DNA from 2 places in the Streptomyces sp. NPDC037389 genome. Region 2 is predicted to be linked to the other one. Evidence: riboswitches for the same ligand, from Rfam matches in the RefSeq annotation. Region 2 holds a riboswitch; the other holds the start of a gene.

Region 1 (7,368 bases), on a different contig from region 2:
GCTGAGCGTTCGGCATGGGCCATGGCTACCCGCCCGCCGGGGGAGAGGTGCCGGGCGGTGGAGGCGTTGGCCCGTACGGACAGGGTCGCAGAACGCGCCGCGTACTCCGGCGCCCCGCAGGGGCGCGGGGCAGTGTCGATATGCGGCTACCGCCGCGTGGGCGCGACAAGCCCCCACCGGCCCGCGGTGGACCGACAGCCGGCTACCCGCCCTGGAGCGCCGCCAACTGCTCCGTGAACCACCGCGCCGGCGGCAACCGCGTCGCCGCCGCCGCCAACCGCTTCGCCCGCTCCGCCCGCTCCCCCGGGTCCATCAGCAGGGCCAGGTGCAGGGCGCGCGCCGTCGCCTCGACGTCGTACGGATTGACGACGATCGCCTCCTCGGCCAGCTCCGCCGCCGCCCCCGCCTCGCGGGACAGCACGAGGACGCAGCCGTGGTCGGAGACGGCCGGGACCTCCTTGGCCACCAGGTTCATGCCGTCGCGGATCGGGTTGACCAGCGCCACGTCCGCCATCCGGTAGGCGGCCAGGGAACGGGCGAAGTCGTCCTTCACATGGAGGATCACCGGCTGCCACTCCGCCGTGCCGAAGGCGGCGTTGATCGATTCCGCGACGCGCTCCACCTCGGCGGTGTAGTCGCGGTAGACCTTCAGGTCCTGCCGGGAGGGGTAGGCGAAGGCGATGTGCACCACCTTGCCCCGCCAGTGCGGCCGGTCCTCCAGCAGCCGGCGGTAGGCGTGGAGGCCGCGCACGATGTTCTTGGACAGCTCTGTGCGGTCGACCCGCAGGATCGTCCGGCGCCCCGGGCCGACCTGCTCCCGCAGGGCCGCCAGCCGCTCCTCCACGTCGGGCCGGTGCGCGCGCTCGCGCAGGAAGTCCGCGTCCGCGCCGAGCGCGTGGACGCCGAGCCGCGTCGTACGGCCCGCGAAGCGGACCGCCGCCGCCGTCCCGTCCTCCTCCCGGATGACCTCGGCCTTCAGGACGTCCGCGCAGCACGCGGCGAACGCCTCCGCCCAGCGGTGGGTCAGGAAGGCCGCCCGGTCGCCGCCGAGGACGCCGCGCAGCACCTGCTCGGCGATGTCGTCCGGCAGCAGCCGGTAGTAGTCCGGCGGGGCCCACGGGGTGTGGGAGAAGTGGCCGATGCGCAGGTCGGGGCGGCGGGTCCGGAGCAGCCCGGGGACGAGGGTGAGGTGGTAGTCCTGGACGAGCACGACGGCGCCCTCCGCCGCCTCCTCGGCGATCGCGTCCGCGAAGGCGGTGTTGTACGCCTCGTAGGCCGCCCACTGGCCCCGGAACTCCTTGTCGAACACCGGCTCGACCGGGGTCTGCCAGAGCATGTGGTGGGCGAACCACAGCACGGAATTGGCCACGCCGTTGTACGCGGCGGAGAACGTCGCGGCCGGGATGTCCAGCATCCGCACCCGCAGCCCGCCCGTGTCGGCCGGGTCGAGTCTTCGGCCCGCGCTCCCCGCCGCCAGCCGGTCGCCCTCGCCCAGCGCCGCGCACACCCACACCGCCGCCGCGCCCCGGGGGTCCCGCCCGATCTCGCTCAGCCCGGACACCAGCCCGCCGCCGCCCCGCCCCGCCGCCAGCGAGCCGTCCTCGCGAAGCGCGTACGAGACGGGCCCCCGGTTGGACGCCACGACGATGGGCGCGGCGGTTACCGGGGCAGTGGCTTCCGGGGCGGACGGGGGATGCTCAGCGACCATGTCGCCAGCCTTGCCGCCCGGGGAACCGCTCAAACGTACGCACGGCCCGTCGGGTGGCACACGGGAACGTCCCGTTCCCTTCCCCGGGAGCTTCCCTGTGCGCTTCTTCGTGCGCCTTTTCGCGCGCTACGCCGCGCGTCGCCGGGCGTACTCCGGTATCTCCGCCATCGGTGGCCGCTCCTCCGTGTCCACCGCGTACGTCTGCGGCACGAACCCCTCCGCCGTGCGCTCGAACTGGGTGAGCTCCGGGCGCACCAGATGGCCCCGGGCCAGCCGCAGCTGCGCCGTGCGGTAGATCGTCGCGGCCATCCGGCCCAGCGCCCGGCCGTCCTGGTGGCGGTGCTTGCGCACGCCCACGTCGACCTGCGCCAGCGCGTCCAGGCCCACCGTGTGCAGCGAGTCCACGAGCAGGCCCAGCTCCACGCCGTAGCCCACGGGGAACGGCAGCCGCTCCAGCAGTGAGCGGCGGGCCGCGTACTCGCCGCCCAGCGGCTGGACGAAGCCCGCGAGCTGCGGCCAGTGGAGATTCAGCAGCGGGCGCGCCACCAGCTCGGTGACCCGGCCGCCCTGCCCCGCGACCTCGCCCAGCGGGCGGTCGTACATCGCTTTGACGAACCGCACCTCGGGATCGGTCAGCAGCGGGCCGACGATCCCCGAGACGAAGGCGCTGGAGAAGTCTTTAAGGTCGGCGTCGACGAAGCAGACGACGTCGCCCGTCGTCACCAGCAGGGACCGCCACAGCACCTCGCCCTTGCCGGGCAGCGCGGGCAGCCGCGGCAGGATCCCGTCCCGGTGCACGACGCGCGCGCCGGCCGCCGCGGCGACCTCGGCGGTGCGGTCCGTGGAACCGGAGTCCAGCACCACCAGCTCGTCCACCAGGGGGACGGACTCCGACATCAGCTCGCGGCGGATCGTCGCCACGATCTCGCCGACGGTCGCCTCCTCGTTCAGCGCCGGCAGCACCACGCTGACCGTGGTGCCCGTGTCCGCCTTTGCGGCCAGCAGCTGGTCGAGCGGACGGTCGGCGGCGGACCAGGACCGCCGGGCGAGCCAGCGTTCCACCTCTTCCAGCACGCGCATAACTCCTGTCGTTGTGACGCATCTCGCGGTTCGGACGGCCCTCTCAAGCGACCATCCCTTCCGTTACAGTCTTGAACAACGCGGACGGCCGTCCTATGTCGGGGGTCGTCGCGCGCACAAACGCCTGGGTCCGCCCAGCGCCATACCGCTCATCCAGAGGGGCAGAGGGATACGGCCCGTTGAAGCCCCGGCAACCCTCCAGCCGGTCTCACCGTTCACACGGCGAGGCTCCCGGCGGGGAAGGTGCCAATTCCGTCTCGTGGCGACGTTCGCCGCGAGGAAGATGAGGAGAAAGGGCCTCGCCTCCATGGCTGTCGAAGCCGTTGAAAGTCGTACCTCCGTACCCGCTTCCGCCTCCTTCGGTCCCGCTGTGGCGCTCTCCTGCCGCGAGTGCGGCGAGCGCTTCCCGCTCGGCCCCTCCTTCGCCTGCGTGGGCTGCTTCGGTCCCCTTGAGGTGGCGTACGAGCTCCCCGTCGGCGACCCCGAGTCGCTGCGCCGCCGTATCGAGGCCGGTCCCGCGAACATCTGGCGCTACGCCCCCCTGCTGCCCGTACCCGCCGACGTCGCGGACCGGCCGAACCTCAACCCCGGCTTCACCAAGCTCGTCAAGGCCGACAACCTCGCCCGCGAGCTGGGCGTCACCGGCGGGCTGTACGTCAAGGACGACTCCGGCAACCCCACGCACTCCTTCAAGGATCGCGTCGTCGCCATCGCCGTCGAGGCGGCGCGCGCCTTCGGTTTCACCACCCTCTCGTGCTCCTCGACGGGGAACCTGGCGGGGGCGGTGGGCGCCGCGGCGGCGCGCGCGGGCCTGCGGTCCTGTGTCTTCATCCCGCACGACCTGGAGGCCGGCAAGGTCGTGATGGCGGCGGTCTACGGCGGCGAGCTGGTGGGCATCGAGGGCACGTACGACGACGTGAACCGCTTCTGCAGCGAACTCATCGGCGACCCGCTCGGCGAGGGCTGGGGTTTCGTCAACGTCAATCTGCGGCCCTACTACGGGGAGGGCTCCAAGACCCTCGCGTACGAGATCTGCGAGCAGCTGGGATGGCGGCTGCCGGACCAGATCGTGGTGCCGGTGGCCTCGGGATCGCAGCTGACGAAGATCGACAAGGGGCTGAAGGAGCTCATCGCGCTGGGGCTGGTCGAGGACCGCCCGTACCGGATCTTCGGCGCCCAGGCCGAGGGGTGCGCGCCGGTCTCGCGCGCCTTCAAGGACGGGCACGAGGTGGTGCGGCCGGTGAAGCCGGACACCATCGCGAAGTCCCTGGCGATCGGCAACCCCGCCGACGGGCCGTACGTGCTCGACATCGCCCGGCGCACGGGCGGGGCCGTGGAGGACGTGGACGACGAGCGGATCGTCGAGGCGATCCGGCTGCTGGCCCGTACGGAGGGGATCTTCGCGGAGACGGCGGGCGGGGTGACGGTCGGGGTGACCCGGAAGCTGCTGGAGGACGGGCGGCTGGACCCGTCCCTGACCACCGTCGTGCTCAACACGGGCGACGGCCTCAAGACGCTGGACGCGGTGGCGGCGGGGCCGACGGCGACGATTCCGCCTTCGCTCGACGCTTTCCGGGCGGCGGGGCTTTAAACGCACGTCGCCGTTTCCCTTTCCCCGGTCTCTTAAACCAGCCTTTCAATCAAAGGTGACCCCATGAGCGTCAATGTCCGAATCCCCACCATCCTTCGCACCTACACCGCCGGTAAGGCGGAAGTCCCCGCCGAGGGAGCCACTCTCGGTGAAGTGATCGCCTCACTGGAGAAGAACCACCCCGGAATCGCCGCGCGCGTTCTCGACGAGAGCGGAAAGCTGCGCCGTTTCGTCAATGTGTACGTCAATGACGACGACGTACGGTTCGAGGGCGGACTGGAGGCGGCCACTCCGGATGGCGCCGGAGTGTCGATCATTCCCGCGGTCGCCGGCGGCTGACCGAGGGCGGCCCGGCCCCGGCACGGCCCTTGGGCGGCCCGGGGCCGTGCCGGGGTCCGGGCCGCCGGACCCTTGGCCCGACCCTTTCGAAGCGTTCCTGCGGAATTCACCGGAATCACCCCGCCCGTAAAACGGACGGGGTGATTCCGTCTGTTGAAGCGCGATACAGTTGGGGCGTTCCCCCTCCGGTGTCACTGCCGAACGCATATGAGAACCCGTCAAATTGTGCCCACGACATGTGCACGAATTGCCGGGTTGGTTGCGTTATGCCCGGTCCGACTTGCCCAAGAAGCTGGCGAAATCGGTGGTAATAACCGATCGGCCGCGCCCGGAATTCTCGTCCGACTGACCTGTTGCAGACGGCATCCGTGCAGATACATTCAGCGGCGGTCGACGCGTTCCGGCGCACACCCCCATCCTGTCTGGGGGTGAGGTCTGACCCGGGTCCGCGAGGTGCGGTCCTGCGCAAGGGCCAGTAATAGGGGAGTTAGGCATGGCTCAGGGCACCGTCAAGTGGTTCAACGCGGAGAAGGGGTACGGCTTCATCGCGGTCGACGGTGGTGCGGATGTTTTCGTCCACTACAGCGCGATCCAGATGGACGGCTACCGCACCCTCGAGGAGGGGCAGCGGGTCGAGTTCGAGATCTCGCAGGGCCAGAAGGGGCCGCAGGCGGACATGGTCAAGGTGACCGCCTGACCGGCGCGCATCGACCACCGGCTCACTCAGCTCGCCGAGGGGCTCGCGTCTTCCATGACGCGGGCCCCTCGTGCGTCCCGTGCCACGTCCATGTGTGGGTTCCCCCGGCGCGGGGCAGGTTGGTGTGAGGCGCTTGCACTCGCAGGGGTCGAGTGCTAATCATTGGGCTTAGCACTCTCCGAGTGAGAGTGACAGATTTGGACCGTCGGTGAGGTCTACGGGCCAAGCGGGGCAAGGAACCGCAGGGCACGCAGGCCGTCCGTCGCGGGCGCCAGCGCGGTCCGGAGCAGTCTCTCCACCCCGTCCTGGGAGGACCACTTCACATGGCCAAGATCATCGCGTTCGACGAGGAGGCACGGCGCGGTCTCGAGCGCGGGATGAACCAGCTCGCCGACGCCGTCAAGGTCACCCTCGGCCCCAAGGGCCGGAACGTCGTCCTCGAGAAGAAGTGGGGCGCCCCCACGATCACCAACGATGGTGTGTCCATCGCCAAGGAGATCGAGCTCGAGGACCCGTACGAGAAGATCGGCGCCGAGCTGGTCAAGGAGGTCGCGAAGAAGACGGACGACGTCGCCGGTGACGGCACGACGACCGCGACCGTCCTCGCCCAGGCGCTGGTCCGCGAGGGTCTGCGCAACGTGGCCGCCGGTGCCAACCCGATGGCCCTGAAGCGCGGTATCGAGAAGGCCGTCGAGGCCGTCTCCGCCGCCCTGCTCGAGCAGGCCAAGGACGTGGAGACCAAGGAGCAGATCGCCTCCACCGCCTCCATCTCCGCCGCCGACACCCAGATCGGCGAGCTCATCGCCGAGGCCATGGACAAGGTCGGCAAGGAAGGCGTCATCACCGTCGAGGAGTCCCAGACCTTCGGTCTGGAGCTGGAGCTCACCGAGGGTATGCGCTTCGACAAGGGCTACATCTCGGCGTACTTCGCCACCGACATGGAGCGTATGGAGGCCTCTCTCGAGGACCCGTACATCCTGATCGTCAACTCGAAGGTCAGCTCGGTCAAGGACCTGCTGCCGCTCCTCGAGAAGGTCATGCAGTCCGGCAAGCCGCTGCTGATCATCGCCGAGGACGTCGAGGGCGAGGCCCTGTCGACCCTGGTCGTCAACAAGATCCGCGGCACCTTCAAGTCCGTCGCCGTCAAGGCCCCGGGCTTCGGCGACCGCCGCAAGGCCATGCTGGGCGACATCGCCATCCTCACCGGTGGCACGGTCATCTCCGAGGAGGTCGGCCTCAAGCTGGAGAACGCCGGTCTCGACCTGCTCGGCCGCGCCCGCAAGGTCGTCATCACCAAGGACGAGACGACGATCGTCGACGGTGCCGGTGACAGCGAGCAGGTCCAGGGCCGCGTCAACCAGATCCGCGCCGAGATCGAGAACAGCGACTCGGACTACGACCGCGAGAAGCTCCAGGAGCGCCTGGCGAAGCTGGCCGGCGGCGTGGCCGTCATCAAGGCCGGTGCCGCCACCGAGGTGGAGCTCAAGGAGCGCAAGCACCGCATCGAGGACGCCGTCCGCAACGCCAAGGCCGCCGTCGAGGAGGGCATCGTCGCCGGTGGTGGCGTGGCCCTGCTCCAGGCTTCCTCGGTCTTCGAGAAGCTCGAGCTCGAGGGCGACGAGGCCACCGGTGCCGCCGCTGTGAAGCTGGCCCTGGAGGCCCCGCTGAAGCAGATCTCCGTGAACGCCGGCCTCGAGGGTGGCGTCATCGTGGAGAAGGTGCGCAACCTGACCCCGGGCCACGGCCTCAACGCCGCCACGGGCGAGTACGTCGACATGATCGCCGAGGGCATCATCGACCCGGCGAAGGTCACCCGCTCCGCCCTTCAGAACGCCGCGTCCATCGCCGCGCTGTTCCTGACCACCGAGGCCGTCATCGCCGACAAGCCGGAGAAGGCCGCCGCGGCCGCTCCGGGCGGCATGCCGGGCGGTGACATGGACTTCTGATCGACCT
Region 2 (7,368 bases):
CCACGCTGTCGGAGAAGAACAAGAAGGACATCATCGCGTACCTCGACACGGTCAACAGCGACAAGACCAAGAGCCCGGGCGGCCTTGAGCTGGGCGGGCTCGGCCCGGTCAGCGAGGGTCTCTTCGCGTGGATCTTCGGTCTCGGCGCGATGATCGCCGTCGCCATCTGGGTCGCGGCCCACACCGCTAAGGCCAAGAAGTCATGAGTAGCCAAGACATTCCTGAAGAGACCCTGCCCGCCGCGCAGGGCGACGCGCACGGCGCCGTAGCCACCGCCGACGACCCGTTCGCCGACCCGGGGCTGCCGCCGCACGAGCACCGCAAGCAGGACATCGACGAGCAGGCCGCCGCGCGCTCCGAGCGTGTGGTCGCGTTCCTGTTCCTCCTGTCCATGCTGGCCACGGTCGGCTTCATCGCCGCCTATGTGTCCCTCCCGGTCGACAAGAGCATCTACGTCTTCCCGATCGGTCACATCAGCGCCCTGAACTTCTCGCTGGGCCTGACCCTCGGCGTGGCGCTGTTCTGCATCGGCGCGGGCGCGGTCCACTGGGCCCGCACCCTGATGTCCGACGTCGAGACCGCCGACGACCGGCACCCGATCGAGGCCTCCCCGGAGGTCAAGGCCAAGGTGCTGGCCGACTTCAAGGCGGGTGCGGAGGAGTCGACCTTCGGCCGCCGCAAGCTGCTGCGCAACACCATGTTCGGCGCGCTGGCCCTGGTGCCGCTCTCCGGTGTGATGCTGCTCCGCGACCTCGGTCCGCTGCCCGGCACCAAGCTGCGCAAGACCTCCTGGTCCGAGGGCAAGATGCTCATCAACCAGAACACCCTCCAGCCGCTGCGCCCGGAGGATGTCCAGGTCGGGTCCCTCACCTTCGCCATGCCCGAGGGCATGTCCGAGGAGGACCACGACTTCCAGAAGGAGATCGCCAAGGCCGCCCTGATGATCGTCCGGCTCCGCCCGGAGAACATCAAGGACAAGAAGTCCCTGGACTGGTCCGCCGACGGCATCGTCGCGTACTCCAAGATCTGCACTCACGTCGGCTGCCCGATCAGCCTCTACGAGCAGCAGACGCACCACGTGCTGTGCCCGTGCCACCAGTCGACCTTCGACCTCGCCGACGGCGGTCGAGTGATCTTCGGCCCGGCCGGCCACGCCCTTCCGCAGCTGCGGATCAAGGTCAATGACAAGGGCTACCTTGAGGCCATGGGCGACTTCTCCGAGCCCGTCGGTCCTGCGTACTGGGAGCGCGGATGAGTACTGCCACCACTGACAACCGCCGCAAGGCACCCGCTGGTGAGCGGGTCGCCGACTGGGCCGACGGCCGACTGGGCATCTACAGCCTGGCCAAGGTCAACATGCGGAAGATCTTCCCGGACCACTGGTCCTTCATGCTGGGCGAGGTCTGCCTCTACAGCTTCATCATCATCATCCTCACGGGTGTGTATCTGACGCTGTTCTTCCACCCGAGCATGAACGAGGTCGTCTACCACGGCTCGTACGTCCCCATGCAGGGCATGCGGATGTCCGAGGCGTTCAAGTCGACCATGGACATCAGCTTCGACGTCCGCGGTGGTCTGCTCATCCGGCAGATCCACCACTGGGCGGCGCTCATCTTCGTCGCGGCCATGCTCGTGCACATGATGCGCGTCTTCTTCACCGGCGCGTTCCGCAAGCCGCGTGAGGTCAACTGGCTGTTCGGCTTCCTGCTGCTGGTCCTCGGCATGTTCACCGGTTTCACCGGTTACTCGCTGCCGGACGACCTGCTCTCGGGCACCGGTGTCCGGTTCATGGAGGGTGCGATCCTCTCCATCCCGATCGTCGGCACCTACGTCTCGATGTTCCTGTTCGGGGGCGAGTTCCCCGGCTCGGACTTCGTGCCGCGGTTCTTCTCGATCCACGTCCTGCTGCTGCCGGGCATCATGCTCGGCCTGCTGGTGGCGCACCTGATCCTGGTCTTCTACCACAAGCACACGCAGTTCCCCGGCCCCGGCCGGACGAACAACAACGTGGTCGGCATGCCGCTGCTGCCGGTCTACATGGCCAAGGCCGGAGGCTTCTTCTTCCTGGTCTTCGGTGTGATCGCGGCCATCGCCGGCCTCGCGTCGATCAACCCGATCTGGGCCATGGGCCCGTACCGGCCGGACCAGGTGTCCACCGGCGCCCAGCCCGACTGGTACATGGGCTTCTCCGAGGGCCTCATCCGTGTGATGCCGGGCTGGGAGATCAACCTGTGGGGCCACACGCTCGTCCTGGGCGTGTTCATCCCGCTGATGATCTTCCCGCTGGTGCTGGCCGCCATCGCCGTCTACCCGTTCATCGAGTCCTGGGTCACCGGCGACAAGCGTGAGCACCACCTGCTGGACCGCCCGCGCAACGCCCCGACGCGCACCGCGTTCGGTGTCGCCTGGCTGACCTGGTACATGGTGCTGCTCGTCGGTGGTGGAAACGACCTGTGGGCCACCCACTTCCACCTGTCGATCAACGCCATCACCTGGTTCGTCCGGATCGGCTTCTTCGTCGCCCCGGTCGTCGCCTTCATCGCCACGCGCCGGATCTGCATGGGTCTCCAGCGCCGCGACAAGGAGAAGGTGCTGCACGGCCGCGAGTCGGGCATCATCAAGCGCCTGCCGCACGGTGAGTTCGTCGAGGTCCACGAGCCGCTCTCGCAGGAGCAGATGCACACCCTCACGGCGCACCAGCAGCCCGAGCCGCTCGAGCTCGAGCCCGAGGTCGACGAGAACGGCGTGGCCCGCAAGCTCGGGGCCGGCCAGAAGCTCCGCGTGAAGCTCTCGAAGGGCTTCTACGGCGAGGGGACCCACATCCCCAAGGCCACCGCGGACGAGTACCGGGAGATCACGAGCGGCCACGGCCACCACTGATCCCCCCAGCTGATCACTGATCGCCACGGCAAGAGCCCCGTCCAGTACTGGACGGGGCTCTTCGCCGTTCCCGGACGTGGATAGGCTGGACCGCGTAACGGGGGCCCTCGGAGGTCCCCACCAGGGACCGACCACAGGAGTGTGGACCATGAACGTGACCCCCGCAGGCGGCGAGCGCTCGGTGGCTCACACCTGGCCCGGCCTCCTGGACACCCTGCTGCGTGGAGTGGACCTCGGCGCCGACGACACGGCCTGGGCCATGGACCGGATCATGCGTGGGGAGGCCACCGACGCCCAGATCGCCGGTTTCGCGGTCGCCCTGCGGGCCAAGGGCGAGACGGTCGCCGAGATCTCCGGCCTGGTCCGGGCGATGTACCGGCACGCCAATCTCATCGAGGTGCCCGGCCCCAGCGTCGACATCGTGGGCACCGGCGGCGACGGAGCCAAGACCGTCAACATCTCCACCATGTCCTCGATCGTCGTCGCGGGCGCCGGGGCGAAGGTCGTCAAGCACGGCAACCGCGCCGCGTCCTCCGCGAGCGGCGCCTCGGACGTCCTGGAGAAGCTCGGGGTCAATCTGGAGCTGACCCCGCGCCGGGTGGTGGAGGTGGCCGAGGAGGCCGGCATCACCTTCTGCTTCGCGGTGAAGTTCCACCCCGCCCTGCGCTACGTGGCCCCCGCCCGCCGGGAGCTGGGCATCCGCACGACGTTCAACGTGCTGGGCCCGCTGACCAACCCCGCGCGGGTGAAGGCCCAGGCGACCGGCGTAGCGGACGCCCGGATGGCGCCGATCCTGGCCGGGGTGCTGGCCGAGCGCGGCTCCTCGGCGCTGGTCTTCCGCGGTGACGACGGGCTCGACGAGCTCACCACGACGGCCACCTCGCGGGTGTGGATCGTGGGGGACGGCCGGGTGCGGGAGGAGTCCTTCGACCCCCGGGACGTCGGCGTCGACCTGGTGCCCATCGAGGCGCTGCGGGGCGCCGACGCCTCGTACAACGCGGATGTGGCCCGCCGGCTGCTCGCCGGGGAGACCGGCCCGGTCCGGGACGCGGTGCTGCTCAACTCCGCCGCCGCGCTGGCCGCCCTGACGCCGACGGACGCGCCGCTCACGGAGCGGATCCGGGCCGGGATGGAGCGGGCGGCCGAGTCCATCGACTCGGGCGCGGCCCGGCGGGTGCTGGAGAAGTGGGTGGAGGCGAGCAACGCGTAGCCGCCTGCGGCGCGCTTTGTCCGGTGTCCGGTGGGCGGGATTTTCCCCGCTCACCGGGCCGTTGACCCGAAACGTATGCCATACTCCTGGCCAAGGTCACGAGTGACAGCAAATCGGCCCCGGCCTGCTGTCCGGCAACCCTCCTTCCGTGGCGGGGTGCCCCGGGTGATGACCAGGCCGCAGGCAGCGACGTCTGCGGCAAGCGCGGATCCCTCGCCAGGGATCCTGGTTGTCGAGGGAGATCCTTCCGTGTTGCAGCGAATGCGATAGGGCCGCTTCGGCCCCTTCTCCGGTACGCCTTCATCCATCGCCCTTACCGGGAGAATTCGCCATGTCCGCATGCCCTGTCGCCACCCTTACCGAGCCGCTGCCCGTCCTCGGTCGCGACGTCCGCGTCCCGCTCGCCGCCGGGGGCGAGGTGACCTACGCGGCGCTCGACTACGCCGCCAGCGCACCGGCGTTGCAGCGGGTGTGGGACGACGTCGCCGCCTACGCGCCGTACTACGGCAGCGTGCACCGGGGCGCCGGGTACCTCTCGCAGCTGTCGACCGACCTGTTCGAGGGCTGCCGGGCCACCGTCGCCTCCTTCCTCGGCTGCCGCGAGGACGACCAGGTGGTATTCACCCGCTCCACCACGGACTCGCTGAACCTCCTGGCGTCCGTACTGCCCGCCGGCTGCCGGGTGTTCGTCTTCGAGACCGAGCACCACGCCGCCCTCCTGCCGTGGCGGGGTGCCGAGGTCACCTGCCTCGACGCCCCCCGTTCGCCGAGGGAGGCCGTCGAGACGCTGGAGCGGGCGCTGGCCGACCGGGACCCTTACGGCCCGGCGCTGGTCTGTGTGACCGGCGCGTCCAATGTGACCGGTGAGCTGTGGCCCGTGAGGGAGCTGGCGGCGGCCGCGCACGCGCACGGCGCGCGCATCGTGCTGGACGCCGCCCAGTTGGCGCCGCACCACCCCGTGGACGTCGCCGAGTGGGACGTCGACTGGGTCGCCTTCTCCGGGCACAAGCTGTACGCGCCGTTCGGCGCGGGCGTGCTCGCGGGGCGCGCGGACTGGCTGCGGGAGGCCGAACCGTATCTGGCGGGCGGCGGCGCCAGCCGCAGGGTGGCCCGGAACGCGGAGGGCGGGGTCGAGGTCGAGTGGCACGACACCGTGGCCCGGCACGAGGCGGGCTCGCCCAACGTCATCGGCGCCTACGCCATCGCCGCCGCCTGCAAGGCGCTCCAGGAGGCCGGCTTCGACCGGCTGGTGGAGCGGGAGCGGGAGCTGATCGCGAGGGTGCGGGCCGGGCTGGCGGACGTCCCGGGGGTGCGGGTGCTGTCGCTGTTCGGCGAGGAGGCGCCGCGCGTGGGCGTCCTCTCCTTCGTCGTGGACGGCTGGAACAGCTCCCGCTTCGCGGCCGCGCTCTCCGCCGAGTACGGGATCGGGGTCCGCGACGGGCTGTTCTGCGCCCATCCGCTGGTGCGGGTTCTGCTGGACGGGGACCGGGACGCGGACGGCGAGTGCGGGTCCCCTGACGAGGGGCGCTCGGTGCTCAACGCGGTTCGGGTGAGCTTTGGGGCGGGTACGCCCGATGAGCATGTGGAGCGGTTTGTGCGGGCTGTGCGGGAGCTTGTTGTTCCGTAGTTCTTTGGGTGCGGGCCGACGTCGGCCGGTCGCGCCTACGCGGCGCCAGCCGCATTCGACACTGCCCCGCGGCCCTGCGGGGCGTCGGCTAGTTGTCCAGGCCGATCGCGAAAGCCGCTTCCAGATCGTGCTGGGAGTACGTGCGGAAGGCGATGTGGGTCTCCGTCGAGGCCACGCCCGGCACCTTGCTGATCCGGCCCGGGATGAGGTCCGCGAGGTCGTCGTGCCGGGCCACTCGCACCATCGCGATCAGATCGGCGCCACCGGTGACCGAGTAGACCTCGCTCACGCCCTCGATGGCGGCGATGCTCTCGGCGATCTCGGGGATCCGGTCCACGTCGGTCTTGATGAGCACGATCGAAGTGATCACGTCGGTTTGTCTCCTTCGATGGACCTGGCTGCGTCCTTCACTCTAGCCGCAGGTGTCCGAAGGCCCCAGGCGTAGCCGAATCCGAGTGCGAATCCCACGACGTGGGCCAGATAGGCGACCCCGGGGCGCCCGGCGTCCGTCCCCGTCGCCAGCCACTGGAGCGCGAACCAGAACAGCAGTACGGCCCAGGCGGGAAAGCGCAGCGGCAGGAAGAACAGGAACGGGAAGAGGCTGGTGACCCGCGCCCTGGGGAAGAGATAGAGGAACGCGCCGAGCACCCCGGAGATGGCCCCCGACGCCCCCACGAGCGTGCGTTCGGAGTGGGCGTGCACAGCCGCGTAGCCGAACAGGGCCAGATAGCCGGTGAGGAGGTAGCAGCAGAGGAACGCGGCACGGCCCAGATGGGCCTCGGTCATGGCGCCGAAGACGTGGAGGAAGAGCATGTTGCCCAGCAGGTGCAGCCAGTTCCCGTGGACGAAGAGCGCGGTGAGCGGGGTGCACAGAGCCCAGGGGGAGCCGTGGAGGAGCTCCTGGGGCACGACCCCCCAGCGCGCGAAGTAGTCGGTCTGGGCGGACAGCAGTCCGGGTCCGGTGCCGTAGGCCGGATTCAGGCCGGAGACGGGGCCGATCAGGAAGACCGCGCCGCAGACGGCCAGGACCGTCCAGGTCACCCAGGGGGTGCCGGCGTGGCTCGGGCGCCCTGCCGTTTCGATCATGGCCAGATCATGGCGTACCGGGCGCAACCCGTGCAGAGCGCCTCGCCGGGCCGTCCGTGCGGGCCGCACGCCCCGCGCCCGGCGACCGGCAGGCCGTAGGGTTACGGGGAGCACCCCGCGGACCACAGACGAGGACGGACGACACGATGGGCGTTGTTCCCCAGCCGACAGCCGGGACCCGGTGGCGCTGCACCCTGTGCGGCAACCTCACGCGTTTCGACGTCACGCGGACGACCAAGGCCGTGGAGTTCACGCACCTCGACCTGGCGGGGGAGCCCGCGGTGGAGGAGCGCGAGATCGTCAGTGAGACGATCGAGTCCGTGCGTTGCCGCTGGTGCAACGCCGTCGACCAGATCGAGCTGGTGGCCCGGCCGGGCGCCGATGCCTGACGAACGGGAGCGATAAGCGGTGGTGGAGCACACGGACGGCGTGGAGGCGGCCGGTGACGCCGGCGGGGCCGACGACGGCGTCGGCGAGGTGCTCGACCGCCCGCTGCCCGAAGGCATCAGGCGGCGGGTCATCGGGCTTGTCGCGGAGGCGTTCGGCGGACTGACGGTCGCGGAAC

What was found. Region 2 has a riboswitch for S-adenosylmethionine ahead of AB0E98_RS02090 (aminotransferase class V-fold PLP-dependent enzyme). Riboswitches for the same ligand answer to the same signal wherever they lie in the genome.
Region 1: another riboswitch for S-adenosylmethionine. It lies ahead of thrC (threonine synthase); the one in region 2 lies ahead of AB0E98_RS02090 (aminotransferase class V-fold PLP-dependent enzyme).

Annotation. Positions count from the first base shown of each region.
Region 1 covers NZ_JBEZUS010000007.1:279,913-287,280, reverse strand. The annotation lists gene AB0E98_RS17995 (hypothetical protein) at 1-16, opposite strand, end outside; gene AB0E98_RS17990 (trehalose-6-phosphate synthase) at 203-1,708, opposite strand; gene AB0E98_RS17985 (glucosyl-3-phosphoglycerate synthase) at 1,835-2,782, opposite strand; SAM riboswitch class I at 2,935-3,078, shown strand; gene thrC (threonine synthase) at 3,096-4,379, shown strand; gene AB0E98_RS17975 (MoaD/ThiS family protein) at 4,443-4,718, shown strand; gene AB0E98_RS17970 (cold-shock protein) at 5,212-5,415, shown strand; gene groL (chaperonin GroEL) at 5,739-7,361, shown strand.
Region 2 covers NZ_JBEZUS010000001.1:429,598-436,965, forward strand. The annotation lists gene AB0E98_RS02070 (cytochrome c) at 1-206, shown strand, start outside; gene AB0E98_RS02075 (Rieske 2Fe-2S domain-containing protein) at 203-1,255, shown strand; gene AB0E98_RS02080 (cytochrome bc complex cytochrome b subunit) at 1,252-2,880, shown strand; gene trpD (anthranilate phosphoribosyltransferase) at 3,029-4,090, shown strand; SAM riboswitch class IV at 4,185-4,301, shown strand; gene AB0E98_RS02090 (aminotransferase class V-fold PLP-dependent enzyme) at 4,422-5,717, shown strand; gene AB0E98_RS02095 (Lrp/AsnC ligand binding domain-containing protein) at 5,806-6,087, opposite strand; gene AB0E98_RS02100 (rhomboid family intramembrane serine protease) at 6,084-6,803, opposite strand; gene AB0E98_RS02105 (hypothetical protein) at 6,950-7,192, shown strand; gene AB0E98_RS02110 (NYN domain-containing protein) at 7,215-7,368, shown strand, end outside.